2 regions of the Pantoea trifolii genome follow, and region 2 is predicted to be linked to the other one. Evidence: riboswitches for the same ligand, from Rfam matches in the RefSeq annotation. Region 2 holds a riboswitch; the other holds the start of a gene.
What was found. A riboswitch is a leader RNA that binds a small molecule or an ion and turns the genes downstream of it on or off. The one in region 2 is predicted to bind thiamine pyrophosphate.
Positions count from the first base shown of each region.

Region 1: it holds a riboswitch for thiamine pyrophosphate, as region 2 does, so the genes downstream of both, thiC (phosphomethylpyrimidine synthase ThiC) here and NQH49_RS19995 (FAD-dependent oxidoreductase) in region 2, are expected to answer to the same signal.

Region 1 covers NZ_JANIET010000001.1:281,989-289,597, reverse strand. Annotated here, with positions in the region: gene nudC (NAD(+) diphosphatase) at 1-618, opposite strand, end outside; gene NQH49_RS01285 (Rsd/AlgQ family anti-sigma factor) at 707-1,213, shown strand; TPP riboswitch at 1,446-1,546, shown strand; gene thiC (phosphomethylpyrimidine synthase ThiC) at 1,637-3,559, shown strand; gene thiE (thiamine phosphate synthase) at 3,556-4,203, shown strand; gene NQH49_RS01270 (aminotransferase-like domain-containing protein) at 4,357-5,811, opposite strand; gene NQH49_RS01265 (DUF1127 domain-containing protein) at 5,987-6,175, shown strand; gene rpoC (DNA-directed RNA polymerase subunit beta') at 6,242-7,609, opposite strand, start outside.
Region 2 covers NZ_JANIET010000002.1:126,342-133,950, reverse strand. Annotated here, with positions in the region: gene NQH49_RS20005 (thiazole synthase) at 1-325, opposite strand, end outside; gene thiS (sulfur carrier protein ThiS) at 329-526, opposite strand; gene NQH49_RS19995 (FAD-dependent oxidoreductase) at 510-1,454, opposite strand; TPP riboswitch at 1,584-1,703, opposite strand; gene NQH49_RS19990 (6,7-dimethyl-8-ribityllumazine synthase) at 1,879-2,316, shown strand; gene NQH49_RS19985 (MFS transporter) at 2,411-3,724, opposite strand; gene NQH49_RS19980 (pirin family protein) at 3,912-4,637, opposite strand; gene NQH49_RS19975 (LysR family transcriptional regulator) at 4,761-5,636, shown strand; gene NQH49_RS19970 (MFS transporter) at 5,672-6,904, opposite strand; gene NQH49_RS19965 (ROK family protein) at 7,089-7,609, opposite strand, start outside.

The sequences.
Region 1 (7,609 bases), on a different contig from region 2:
CGCCATATACGCCATCATCAGGGAGTGCGGGAACGGCCACGGCTGCGAGGTCACGTAACGCACGTTTTTCACCCGCACGTTACTCTCCTCCATCACTTCCCGCGCTACCGCTTGTTCTAAGGTTTCGCCCACTTCGACGAACCCTGCCAGCACGGTATAGATGTTGTTGCGATGACGCGCATGATTGGCAAGCAGGATCTCATCGCCACGACGGATGGCCACGATGATGCACGGCGCAATTTGCGGGTAATAGCGCTCGCGGCAATGATTGCACAAGCAGGCAAATTCGCGTTTGCTGATGTGCATCTCATGGCCGCAATAGCCGCACCAGCGATGCGAACGGTAAAACTCCGCCAGCTGCACGCCACGCCCGGCGATTTGGAACAGGCCGACATCCTCATCAATCAGTTGGCGCACCGAGCCCATGCTGTCCGGGCGCGACTCGCGTACCAGCCAGACATTCTCGCCCTGCCACTCGCCAATCAACATGCCGTTGCTGCCGTTCAGGCCAAAATCGCTGGCTAAGCCATGCGGCAATTCACCCTGCGGCATCCAAAGTTTTTGCTCATGGCTGACAACCCACCAACCAGCGTCTAAGCTTGAGATCTCACGTTGCATCTTAATCGTTGTCCTTAGCGTCAAATCGCACGCTGAAATCCTAATATTAAGTGTGTAATTAACAACTATAACCTACCTGGAGCCCCATATGCTTAACCAGTTAGAGAACCTGACAGAGCGTGTCGGTGGCAGAAATGAATTGGTGGATTCATGGCTGCGCGCCCGTCGACAGCTGCTCGTCACTTACTACGAGCTTATTGGCATGAAGCCACAAAAAGATGCGTTAACTGCGCTGGATGAACAGGCGCTGGATGCGTTTTGTCACAACCTGGTAGATTACCTGTCTACCGGCCATTTCAGCGTGTATGAACACATCATTAGTGAGATGCAGGGTGATAGCCCATTAATCGTGGCCGCGCAGATTTATCCGGCACTTGAGGCGAATACCGATCGCATCATGCAGCTTTACGACACCCATCTGCAGCAAGCGATTAACGATGATAATTGCGTGGATTTTCAAACCGCGCTCTCCGAAGTCGGTGAAGTGCTGGAATCGCGCTTTACGCTGGAAGATAAGCTGGTGCAGCTCGCCTGGGATCACCAGCTGGCGCGCCCGCCGGTGGCCAATGACAGCGTCATCGCCCGCCCGGCTTAACATCCTGAAGTTGTAAAAAACTTGTTATTCAAGAAAAGCCCTCTTATGCTGAATGGGCTTTTTTATTGCCTCTTCAAAACATGAAGAGCCAAATTTTGCGGTTTAAGCGTAGCGTGCGCAGCCAGTTTGCACTCGGACAGCGCGCAGGGACCGGAGCGTACACGTAGTACGTGACGGTCACGAGCACTGCCCAGGTGCAAAATGGCAAGCAAAGTAGCTTAAACCACAAAACACAACCTTGTCGGAGTGCCCTCCGGGGCTGAGACCGTTAATTCGGGATCCGCGGAACCTGATCAGGTTAGTACCTGCGAAGGGAACAAGAGTAGACATCATCAGCACGTTGCAAGCTGGCGCCCAGCATCGTCGCTGTTACTCCTTCCGAACTCTGGACAAGCAACTTCCAACCTTTACCGGAAACTTGCTATGTCTGCTAAAACGTCTCGTCGTGAACAGCGCGCTCAGGCGCAAGAATTTATCGATTCCCTGCAGGGAACCGCTTTCCCCAACTCCAAACGTATCTGGATCACCGGCAGCCGCGCGGATATTCGCGTGCCGATGCGTGAGATACAGCTCAGCCCGACACATATCGGCGGCAGCAAAGAACATCCGCAATATGAGCCGAATGAAGCGGTGCCGGTATACGACACCGCCGGTGCTTATGGCGATCCTCAAGCCACTATTGATGTGCATCAGGGACTCGCCAGGCTGCGCGCCAACTGGATCGAAGAACGTGACGACAGTGAAACTATCCGCCAGCTAAGTTCCAGCTACACGCAGCAGCGTCTGGCGGATGAAGGCTTGGATCACCTGCGTTTTGAATATCTGCCACAACCGCGCCGCGCCAAAGCGGGTCGCCGGGTTACCCAACTGCACTATGCGCGACAGGGCATCATCACGCCGGAGATGGAGTTTATTGCGCTGCGTGAAAACATGGGCCGCGAGCGTATTCGCGGTGAAGTGCTGCTACAGCAGCATCCGGGCCACAGCTTTGGCGCTAATCTGCCGGAAAATATCACCGCTGAATTTGTTCGCCAGGAAGTCGCCAGCGGCCGCGCCATCATTCCTTCTAACATCAACCATCCCGAATCCGAACCGATGATCATCGGCCGCAACTTCCTGGTGAAGGTAAATGCCAATATTGGTAACTCGGCGGTGAGTTCATCGATTGAAGAAGAAGTGGAGAAGCTGGTGTGGTCGACGCGCTGGGGCGCAGACACCGTGATGGATCTCTCAACCGGCCGCTACATCCATGAAACGCGCGAGTGGATTTTGCGAAACAGCCCGGTGCCGATTGGTACAGTGCCGATTTATCAGGCGCTGGAAAAAGTGAACGGCATTGCAGAAGATCTCAACTGGGCGATTTTCCGCGACACGCTGCTGGAGCAAGCGGAACAAGGCGTTGACTACTTCACCATTCACGCTGGCGTATTGCTACGCTATGTGCCGATGACGGCCAACCGGCTGACCGGCATTGTGTCGCGCGGCGGCTCGATTATGGCGAAATGGTGCCTGTCGCATCACACCGAAAGCTTCCTCTATCTGCACTTCCGCGAGATTTGTGAAATTTGTGCCGCCTACGATGTGGCGCTGTCGCTCGGCGACGGCCTGCGTCCCGGTTCAATTCAGGATGCCAACGATGAGGCACAATTTGCCGAACTGCATACGCTGGGCGAACTGACTAAAATCGCCTGGGAATATGATGTGCAGGTGATGATTGAAGGTCCGGGACACGTGCCGATGCAGATGATTCGTCGCAATATGACTGAACAGCTTGAGCATTGTCACGAAGCGCCGTTTTACACGCTTGGCCCGCTCACCACCGATATCGCGCCCGGCTATGACCATTTCACTTCTGGCATCGGTGCGGCCATGATCGGCTGGTTCGGCTGCGCAATGCTGTGCTACGTGACGCCGAAAGAGCACCTCGGTTTGCCGAATAAAGAGGATGTGAAGCAAGGGCTGATCACCTACAAGATCGCCGCGCACGCAGCGGATCTGGCGAAAGGTCATCCGGGCGCGCAGATCCGCGACAATGCGATGTCGAAAGCGCGTTTTGAATTTCGCTGGGAAGATCAGTTCAATCTGGCGCTCGATCCGCACACCGCACGCGCCTATCACGATGAAACTTTGCCGCAGGAATCAGGCAAAGTGGCGCACTTCTGCTCAATGTGCGGCCCGAAATTCTGCTCAATGAAAATTACTCAGGAAGTGCGCGAGTTTGCCGCCCGCCAGCAGGCTGAAGCCCAGCCGATTGAGATTGGTATGGCGCAAATGTCAGATGCCTTCCGCAATCGTGGCGGCGGGCTTTATCACGCTGCCGATACCCTTAAAGAGGAAAATGTATGACCGACACCTTTCCTGCCACGGCCCCAAAACTGGGGCTGTATCCGGTTGTCGATAGCGTGGAATGGATCGCGCGCTTGCTGGAAGCCGGTGTGCGCACCATTCAGCTGCGCATCAAAGATTGTGAAGATCATGAGGTGGAAGATGCCGTGCGCGAGGCGATTGCGCTTGGCAAACAGTATCGGGCACGCCTGTTTATCAATGATTACTGGCGCTTAGCCATTAAATATCATGCTTATGGCGTGCACCTTGGCCAGGAAGATCTCGATGTCGCCGATCTGGCGGCCATTCGTGAGGCGGGATTGCGCCTGGGTTTATCGACGCATGACGATGCCGAGCTGGATCGAGCGCTGGCGCTGCGCCCTTCTTACATTGCGCTTGGCCACATCTATCCTACGCAAACCAAAGACATGCCATCTGCGCCGCAGGGCGTGGTGGAATTGAAACGCCATCTGTCGCGTTTACAGGATGTGCCAACCGTGGCGATTGGCGGTATTTCACTGGCGCGCGTGCCTGAAGTGCTGGCTACCGGCGTGGGCAGTATTGCGGTGGTGAGTGCGATTACCCAGGCCGCAGACTGGCGCGCAGCAACGCAGCAGTTGCTGTCACTGGTGGAAAATGGAATCGAACCTGCAAAAGTAATGTAATGCGTGGTAAGTGAGGATGAAACGCTGGAATCTGTCGCGCAGCAGCGTGATGTGATGGCTAGCGCCCTTTCCTGATAAAGCTAAAGTGTGCCTGCCCGCTGTCGCTTGCAGCGGGCCAGGGCTGGTCTTAACCTCTCCCAGCCCTGCCTTTCTTCACATAGTCAGGGAGGAGGTATGTACGGTTTCCACACTACAAGCCAGCATGGCACGTTCTACTGCTGCACCGAGTTGGGCTATCGCCTGTTCCGTATGCTCATTCATTGGCAAACCATAATTCAGGCGCAAGCAGTTGCGATACTTGCCCGAGGCCGAAAACAGCGAGCCCACCGCAACCTGCATGTTCAGCTCACGCAATTCGGTATTGAGCCTGACCGCGTCAAACGCCTCTGGCAATTCAATCCACATCAGGAAACTGCCCTGCGGACGCGACACACAAATCCCGCACGGGAAGTAGTGGCGCACCCAACAGCTAAAGGTTTCGTAGTTGCGTTGATACACCTGACGCATGCGCCGCAAATGCGGCAGATAATGACCAAGGCGTATAAACTCGGCGACCGCATGCTGCGGCTGTGTGGCCGTCGACCCGGTGCTGATGTATTTCATATGCAGCACGCGATCGCGATAGCGCCCCGGCGCCACCCAACCGACCCGCAATCCCGGCGCCAGCGTTTTGGAGAACGAACTGCACAACAACACGCGGCCATCGTGGTCCAACGACTTGATGGTAACCGGACGCGGATATTCCCACGCCAGCTCACCATACACATCGTCTTCAATAATCGCGGCATCGAAACGCTGCGCCAGCGTAACCAGCGCACGTTTGCGAGATTCCGGCATGATGAAGCCCAGCGGATTATTGCAGTTGGGCACTACCACCACCGCTTTGATCGGCCACTGCTCGAACGCCAGTTCCAGCGCTTCCAGGCTGATGCCTGTGACCGAATCGGTAGGAATTTCAATAGCGCGAATGCCGAAGCCGCGCAGGGTTTGCATGGTGCCGTGGAAAGTGGGCGACTCAACCGCAATGATGTCACCGGCCTGGCATATTGCACGAATCGAAATCGACAACGCTTCATGGCAGCCAGTGGTAATCACGATATCTTCTGCCGTGAGCTGACAACCGCTGTCAATCGTCAGACGCGCAACCTGTTCGCGCAATGCCGCGACGCCCAACAAACTGTCATAGTTGAGCTGATCAATTTCCTGCCTCTGCGCCATGCGGCTCTGAATTTTCCACAGCGGTTTCAACGTGGGCTGAGTGAGATCGGGAATACCGCTGCCGAGTTGCAATACATCGCTGTTAGTCCTGCTGCTGAGCAGCTCCAGCACAGATTCCCACTGTGTGATTTCCACCGGGCGCTGTGCCGGTCGGGTTATGGCGGGCATCGGCGGCGTCGCTTTGCGCGTTGCAACGAAATACCCGGATCGAGGCTGCGGCACGATCAGCTGTTTCTCTTCCAGCAGATGATATGCCTGCTGAACGGTACTGATACTCACGCCGTGTTCCAGGCTAAGCGTGCGCACCGATGGCAAGCGCTCGCCGCTGCGATACAGCCCCTGCTCAATTCGATCCGAAAGCAAACATGCCAAATGTTGGTAGCGCGTCATCGTATGCCTCACTAAGCCTTAGATCATAACAAACCAGTACAGATAGCCCTTATTATTACCATTCAGATTCATCACAGCGCAATCTGTATGTTAAAGATAAGTGATTTTTGCGTCTGTATCATAATACGCAGGAATTGGACAATGCATCTCAGGCAACCTACTGAGGGCAAGGATTATGGAATTCGATCAAAACCGCGCGGCTAAACCTTTTGATGTCACTTTACTGGATATCTTCCGTGGCGCAGTACGTATGGTTAAACACTGGAAAGCACGGCGGGAAACGCATCGCATCCTGTCAAAACTGAGTGACAATCAGCTGCGGGATATCGGACTGACACGCGAAGATGTCTGCCGTAAGTTCTGACAAAATCAAGACGAAAAAAAACCCTGCCGAGGCAGGGTTTTTTATTGGTCAGCTTTAGCAGACGAATTACTCGTCGTCGCTTCCGCCCAGACCGGCGTTCAGCAATTCAGCCAGGCTAGCAGAGGCTTCATCCGCAGTAACCTGCGGTGCAACCGGTGCTTCACCCGCAGAGCGGCGACGCATACGATCCTGGTGATAAGCATAACCGGTACCGGCTGGGATCAGACGACCCACGATTACGTTCTCTTTCAGGCCGCGCAGTTCATCGCGCTTACCTGCAACTGCTGCTTCGGTCAGGACACGTGTGGTCTCCTGGAACGATGCTGCAGAGATGAACGATTCGGTTGCCAGTGACGCTTTGGTGATACCCAGCAGATCGCGCATGAATGTCGCGCCGATTTTGCCATTCGCTTCAAGTTCACGGTTAGAGATCTTGATGCGAGAGTATTCAGCCTGCTCACCTTCCAGGAAGTCGGTGCTTCCCACGCTCGAGATAGTTGCTTTACGCAGCATCTGACGAACGATGACTTCGATGTGTTTATCGTTAATCTTAACGCCTTGCAGACGGTAAACTTCCTGCACTTCGTTGGTGATGTAACGGGTAACAGCATGGACGCCACGCAGACGCAGGATGTCGTGCGGAGACTCTGGGCCGTCAGATACGACGTCACCACGTTCTACGCGCTCACCTTCGAATACGTTAAGCTGACGCCATTTTGGAATCATCTCTTCATACGGATCGCTACCATCAACCGGCGTGATTACCAGACGACGCTTACCTTTGGTCTCTTTACCGAAGGAGATGATACCGCTGATCTCCGCCAGGATTGCTGGCTCTTTCGGACGACGCGCTTCGAACAAGTCAGCAACGCGCGGCAGACCACCGGTAATATCCTTGGTACCGCCAGATTCTTGCGGAACACGCGACAGCGTGTCACCGGCACTGATCTTAACGCCATCTTCCAGCTGAACAATCGCTTTGCCCGGCAGGAAGTACTGTGCTGGCATGTCGGTACCTGGAATCAGAACATCATTTCCGTTGGCATCAACAATTTTCAGCGCAGGACGCAGATCTTTACCGCCCGCAGTACGTTCTGCAGAATCCAGAACCACCAGCGATGACAGACCGGTCAAGTCATCAGTCTGACGCGTAATGGTCTGACCGTCGATCATGTCAGTGAAGCGAATGAAACCGCCCACTTCGGTGATTACCGGCATGGTATGTGGATCCCAGTTTGCTACGGTCTCGCCCGCTGCAACCTGCTCGCCATCACCTTTAGCCATAACCGCACCGTAAGGCACTTTATAGCTCTCTTTGGTACGACCGAACTCGTCGATCATCTTCAGCTCAACGTTACGTGAAACGATAACCAGTTTTCCTGAGGAGTTGGTTACAGACTTCGCGTTGGTAAGCTTAATAGTACCTTTGTTCTT
Region 2 (7,609 bases):
CCAGCGCGAAAGGATCGGGCTGCAGCGTGTCGGCGTGACCAATCACTTCCAGCTTGATCCACGCGGTGTTGAACAGTTCGCGCGCCATGTGCGCGGTGGTGACGGCTTCTTTCACCGTGTGACAACCGGCGGTATTGGGTAACACGCGGATGTTGAGGCCGGTCAGCAGTTCACGGAAAGCCGCGCCCGCCGCGCCTTCGCGCCGTAAACTGACGGTGATGATGTCGGTGCCGGAGGCGGCAATCGCCTGCTGCAAAATGGCGGGCGAAGGATAACCGGCGGTGCCGAGCAGGAAGCGCGATTGCGGGTCAAAATCGTAAAACATCGCTTAACCTCCCTGCATCGGTGACAGCACTTCAAGCTGGCAACCTTCATCCAGCAGCTGCGTGTAGTACTGGCTTTTTGGCACAAACGCACCGTTGTAGGCGGTGGCGACGCAGGCCGCGTCAATTTGCTGCTCGATCAGCAATTCGCTCAGGCTGTTTGCCTGCGTGCTGATGAGGCGGCCGTTAAGCTGAATGTTCATTTTTAAGTTCCCCAGAAAGACGCTGCATCAGCTGCTCTGCCAGCATCGGTGCCAGCAGAAAACCGTGGCGATACATGCCGTTGAGATAAAAGGTGTGGTTGTGATAGTGGATTTCCGGCAGATTCGCCGGATAAGCCGGACGCAGCCCGCTGCCGCTCTCAATGACGCGCGCTTCGGCTAAAGCCGGATGAATGGCGTAGGCGGCGCTGAGCAACTCCATCATGGCGCGCGCGCTGATGGCGCTGGCGTCGTCGCTCTCGATCATGGTGGCGCCGAGCATAAAGTGGCCGCCGCGTCGCGGCACCAGATAGCAGGGAAAACGCGGATGCAGCAGACGAATCGGGCGGGAAAACTGCACGTCTTCGCTGTGCAGAATCAGCATTTCGCCGCGCACCGCACGCAGGCGCGGCAGTTGTGGCGCGGCGTGGATGCCGCGACAATCGATAATCTGGCCGCTCGGCGCACGATTGTTGAATGGTACGCCGCGTGCGATCAGCGTGTCTCGCATCTCCTGCAACGCCAGACGCGGATCGAGATGCGCTTCCCCGGCGAAAAACAGACCGCGTGCAAAGCGCCCTTCCAGCGCCGGTTCGATGTCGGCGGGATCGACCCATTGGTGCTGCTCGGTCATACGGGCGAAACGGTTGAGTTCCTGGCTATCGCGCGGCGGCGCAACCACCAACGTGCCCTGATGCTTTACGCTGCTGACGCGCTGTTGCCACCATGCGGCGGCGTGTTGTCCAAGGGTGATGACGTCGCGCGGCGCACTTTCGGCTTCACACCAGGGTGCCAGCATGCCGCCAGCAAACCACGATGCCGGGCGGCGCGCGTCATCGCCAATCACCTCGACGTCTTCGCCGCGTTCCGCCAGCAACGTAGCCACGCACAAGCCCGCCACGCCGCAGCCGAGCACGCTCCAGCGGCTCACAGCGCCGGTTCCGGGATGTTCAAAAAGGGGGAATTCACATCGGCCTCTCAGTGTTAGCTGAGACCCGCAGATACAGGAGAAGGGAAATGGCGCAACCATCAAGCTAGCCTGAGCGCCAGACAGCCCAATGAACAAGACTGTCAGTCTTCCTACGCCAGTATCAACTGGGTCAGGTTCAAAGGGTCGCTAAGCCGCGCAGTGCGCTATTAGCCTCTCAGTCTCTTTGGCGAGACTCCCCCGACGCGTCTATTTGTATTGCAGGCGATGGTCGCCGTCAAGCGCGGAATAACCAGATGGTTTACAGGGAAATAAGCAGCAAGGCATTTATCGCTACCTGGGCTTTGTGGATCACAAACGTAACATATGGTATACAAACACATTATTTTATGCGCAAGAACCAATTACAGGTGATGTCGGAATATCCATGAAGAATATTAAAATTGCATTTATTAAAGCCGGCTGGCACAAAGAAATTGTCCATAATGCCCTGGTGGGATTTGAAAAAGAATTAGCCGATCAATCCGTTGAAGCGGAATTAAAAGTGCTGGAAGTGCCTGGCGCATTTGAAATGCCGCTGCTGGCTAAGCGTCTGGCTGAAACCGGTAAATACGATGCGATTGTCTGCGCGGCGCTGGTGGTTGACGGCGGTATCTATCGCCATGATTTCGTTGCCGCTGCGGTGGTTGATGGCTTGATGAATGTGCAGCTGACCACCAACGTGCCGGTGTTCTCCGTGTCATTAACGCCGCATAATTTCCAGCCGGTTGATGTTATCGAAAACTTCTATACCGAGCATTTCATTAAGAAAGGTAAAGAAGCCGCGCGCGCTGCGCTGGCTATTCACAATCTGTCGATTGATTAATGCATTAAAAAGGGAGCACCTCATCAGGCGCTCCCTTTTTATTTAATCTGACTTTCTACTATTAATATTCAGAATAGTGCCAGCCTCGCTTCACTTAATGTTTCACACTCATCAAATGATTACTTTTCATATGTCGGCGCGTTTCAGATGGATTGATATCGCACGCTTTCGGCAGTAACAGCGTAAAGATTCCCGCAATCACCAGTGAACCCGCCAGCCAGCAGATCGCCACGTTTTGGCTATACAGCAGTGTCATGATCCCTACTAAGTACGGTCCGCAGAATCCACCCAGATTACCCAAGCCATTGATCACGCCACGCGCGCTACCCGCCACTTCCGGCGCAGCGATACGTCCGGGAATCGACCAGAACGGGCTGGTTGCCGCTTTGAGGAAGAAGCCGCACACCACCAGCGCGATATAGGCGGCGACGACGTTATTATGCAGCACCACCGATGCCAGCAAGGCAGCGGCAAAACAGAACAGCGACACCATCACCCACAAACGGCGCTTGCCGGTGCGATCGCTTAACCACGAAATAGCGTAGATGCCGAGTACCGTCGCGACAAAAGGAATCGCCGCCAGCAGACCAACGCCCGCCATGTTGGTACCGGTGAGATTTTTCAGGATACTCGGCAGCCACAGCGTGTAACCGTAATCGCCGGTTTGATAGAAGAAGTTGAGCGCCACTAACTTCATCAGGCCCGAGTTGCGAAACACCGCTTTCAACGGCGCTTTGCTGACCGGTTCCTTTTGCAGATGCTGAGCCTTTTCGCGCGCCAGTTCGCGCAGCAAATACTCCTTTTCTCGCGCCGGTAACCAGCGCGCCTCTTCAGGACGATCGGCGATCACCAGCCACCACACCAGCAGCACCACCGCTGAAAGCAGGCCTTCGATTATGAACAGCCAGCGCCAGTCCAGCACATTGATGATGTAACCCGATATCGGCGCAGTAAACATGCCACCTAACGGCGCGAACATCATGACAAAGGCGTTGGCGCGACCCAGCTCTTTTTCCGGGAACCAGTTGCTGACCATGGTTAACACCACCGGCAGCATGCCGCCTTCGGAAATCCCCAGCACAAAACGCAGCGCCAGCAGCTGATAGTGATTGGTGACAAAACCGGTGGCGATCGACACCACCATCCACGCTACCAACGACCAGGCGATAAAGCGTTTGCCGCTGCCATTCACCGCGATACGTCCGCCCGGCACCTGTAAAAACAGATAACCAATAAAGAAGATACCGCTTACTACGCCAGCCATTTGGCTGGTGATCGCCAAATCCTGATCCATACCGCCAGGCAGCGCAAAGCTGATATTGACGCGATCCATGAATGAGACAATGCAGGTGATGAGAATCGGGGCGATGACGCGATACCAGCGCGTTCCGGGGATTTTTTCTTGCATGCTGCCCTCTTCATGTTAAGCCGTGATGCTTAGGTTCATTGGCTAACTATTAAAGAGAGTATGGAAATAATTATTGCGATCTTAATCACTGCAATTAATGTTAAGAAAAAGTGTTACAACCGCTGTGATCGCGCATAAAAAAAAGCAGCGCGATGGCTCGCACTGCTCTTTGACCGCTTTTTAATCATTAACGCTGCGGATGATTCACTTCCAGCGGACGCAAATCAAACACCAGCACTTCCGCATCTTCGCCGTTAGCAAACTCCAGCACGCTTTCGTTGCGTACACGTGCGCCGTCGCCCTCTTTAAACTTCACGCCGTTCACTTCGATGCTGCCGCGTGCCACGTGAATATAGGCGTAACGATCGGCATCCAGCGCGAGGGTTTGCTGCTCAACACCGTCGAACAGTCCGGCATAAATGCGGATATCCTGACGCACGCTAAGCGATCCGTTTTCCCCTTCCGGCGAAATAATCAGACGCAGCTGACCGCGTTTGTCACTTTCCGCCACCGAAATCTGCTGATAACCCGGAGGCGAATTGCGTTCGCCAGGCACGATCCAGATCTGCAGGAAGTGCACATTGTCGGTTTTCGAGTGGTTAAACTCGCTGTGCGTAACGCCGCTACCGGCGCTCATCAGCTGCACATCACCCGGCACAATCACCGAACCGGTGCCCATAGAATCTTTATGCTCCAGCGCGCCTTCCAGCACATAGGAGATGATCTCCATGTTGTTGTGCGGATGCGCACCAAAGCCGCGACCCGGTGCAACGCGGTCATCATTGATCACCAGCAAGTCTGAGAAGCCGGTTTGTTTTGGATCCCAATAACTGGCGAAAGAGAACGTATGATGCGAATTCAACCAACCGTGGTCACCCACTCCGCGTTGTTCTGACAGGCGTTGTTCAATCATGGTCTGCTCCTCAAATTTGCTGTTGGGGGGCGATTGCCCTTCCCGTTGCAGATAAGTATACGTAAACTGATCTGCCTAACAATGCGTGATAATGACAATGACTGTCACCGATAAGTGGACAATATGCAGATTGAAGATCTCCGCATTTATGTAGCCGTGATCAAAGCCGGTAACTTCACCGCCGCCGCTGAACAGCTGATGCTGTCGAAGCAGTATGTCAGTCGCCGCATCGCCGCGCTGGAGGAGTCGCTCGGCGCGCGGCTGCTGAATCGCAACACGCGTAAGCTTTCGGTGACCGATAACGGTCAGCTGTTTTCGCAGCACGCGCAGCGCATTCTGGATGATGTGCAGGAAGCCGAACTGGCGGTATCGGGGCGTCGGCAAGTGCTGCAAGGCAGCTTCCGCCTGAGCGTGCCGATGTCGTTTGGTATCAGCCATCTGTCGCCGTTTATCGCCGAGTTTCTTAGCCTGCATCCGGGCTTGCAGTTTCAGGTTGAGCTGGCGGATCGGCATGTCGATATGGTCGGCGAAGGATTTGATATGGCGATCCGCATCGGTACGCTGCCCGATTCGAGCCTGATCGCTAAGCGGCTGGGCGAGTTTCGCCGCGTGATTTGCGGCAGCCCATCATACCTGCAAGGCGCAGGAGCGCCGCGTACGCCAGAAGAATTGAGCGAGCATTTGTGTTTACGCTACGGACGCGAAAGCCAAACCGGCTGGGAACTGTTTAACGGCGACCAGCGCAAAGTGATTAGCGTGCATGGGCCGATGGTGAGTAATAACGGGGAAATGTTACGTGACGCGGCGGTGGCCGGATTGGGGCTGATTCTGTTGCCGGAGTTTATCGTGGCACCGGCGCTGGCAAGCGGTGAGCTGGTGACGGTGTTAGAAGAGTGGCAACCGACCTCGCTGCATCTCAATGCGCTCTATCCGCAGCATCGCCAACGCAGTGAGATCAATCGGGTGTTTATGGCGTTTTTGCAGCAGAAGTTGGCGTGATTTGTTGGGTCGCCATCCATGGCGACCTTAACGTGTTAATGGCTTTCGTGCGCAAAGGTAATCGATTTACGGCGTGCATCGCGCATCGCCACCGTATGAATCAGCAGACCCAACACCGCAAGAATCGCGCCCACCCAACCGGTGGATTGCCATCCTAAACCAGCGGAAATGGTCACGCCGCCCAGCCACGCGCCCAGTGCGTTGGCGAGGTTAAACGCCGAATGGTTCATCGCCGCCGCCATGGTTTGCGCATCACCGGCGACATCCATCAAACGGATCTGCAGCACCGCTGCCAGCGCCACCATGGTGCCCACCAGCATCACGTTGATGGCGCCTGCCAGCGCACAGTGCGCGGCAAACACGAAGGCGCTGAGCACCAGAAATGACCAAATCAGCAAAATGCGAATGGTCTTTTCAATGCCGCGATCGGCCAGACGACCACCGGCGATGTTGCCGATGATCATGCCCAAACCAAACAGCGCCAGCACCGCCGGAATCCAGCTTACCGGCATCTGCGCCAGTTCGGTCATGGTCGGTTTCACGTAGCTAAACACCGAGAACAAACCGCCGCTGCCTACCGCGCCAATCGCCAGCGTCAGCAATACCTGTTTGCGCGTCAGCGCCGACAATTCGCGCAGCGGGCTGGCATTTTTGTCGCCCGCCACGTTTGGCACCCACAACCAAATCAGCAGTAAGGTCACCAACGCCAGACCGCCGACAATGGCGAAGGCATCGCGCCAGCCAAACCATTGGCCGATCGCCGTCACGGCGGGCACGCCGAGTAAGTTGGCGATGGTCAGGCCAAACAGCACCATCGATACCGCTTGCGCGCGTTTGCGCCGTTCCACCAAACCCGCTGCGACTAAAGCCGCCACGCCAAAGAAAGTGCCGTGCGGGAAACCGGCGAGGAAACGCGCCAGCAGCATTGAGTAGTAACCCGGCGCAATGGCGCTCAGCAGGTTGCCCGCAGCAAACAGGCCCATCAGCGTCATCAGGAAATTACGGCGTGAGGCGCGTGCGCCCAGCACTGCCAGCAGCGGCGCACCAATCACCACGCCAAGCGCATAGATACTGATGAGATGCCCGGCTGAGGGGATCGATACGTTGAGGCCCTTGGCTGCATCGGGCAGCAGGCCCATGATGACGAATTCGCCGGTACCAATGGCAAAGCCGCCGGTGCCGAGCGCGAACAAGGCTTTTAGCACGCTCTGACGCGGCAGCGATGCCTCATCCGGCAGCTGAGTAAGTTGAGGTTGTACTGATGACATGAGTTTTCCGAACCGCAAGTGAAGAACTCAGTCAGGATCGTGATTGCCTGAAACAATCATCGTCAGGACTGAGAAGAGTGAGCGGCATATGATAGCGCAAATATGGGTGAAGGGTTGGCGTTACGGTGCGGCAGCGCTTTGGCAGAGGTCGCCATGAATGGCGACCCTACAAGGATTGGTGCGTTTATGCGCGCCTGGTTAAATCACGCGCCAACAGGGCCGCGCCCATCATGCCGCCGTGATGCGCGAACTCGCCTGGCACCACTAAGCGATGCGCGGTGCGGCTAAGCACGCAGCCCTGCACCACCTCATCTAACGCCGCGATCAACGGAGCCACCGATGCCAATCCGCCGCCAACCGCCACGCGTGACGCGCCGGTGATGTTGATGCTGTACGCCAGCGGCTGCCCGACAATTTGCAGCCATGCCTGAATGGTTTGCTGCGCCTGCGCCTCCTGCTGCTGCCAGCTTTCAATGATTTCTACGCTGCTTGCCGTGCGGTCATGCAGCGTTTGATGCAGATTTTCCAGCCCACGTGCGCCACCGTAGCTGTCAAGACAGCCTTTTTGGCCGCACGGACAGGCCTTGCGCGGCAATCGACGCGTGACGCCATCGATCTCCACTTCGGTTAGCGTGATCGGCCCATGTCCCCATTCGCCGGTCAAACCGTTCTGCCCGGTGATGATGCGGCCATCCGCCACCAATC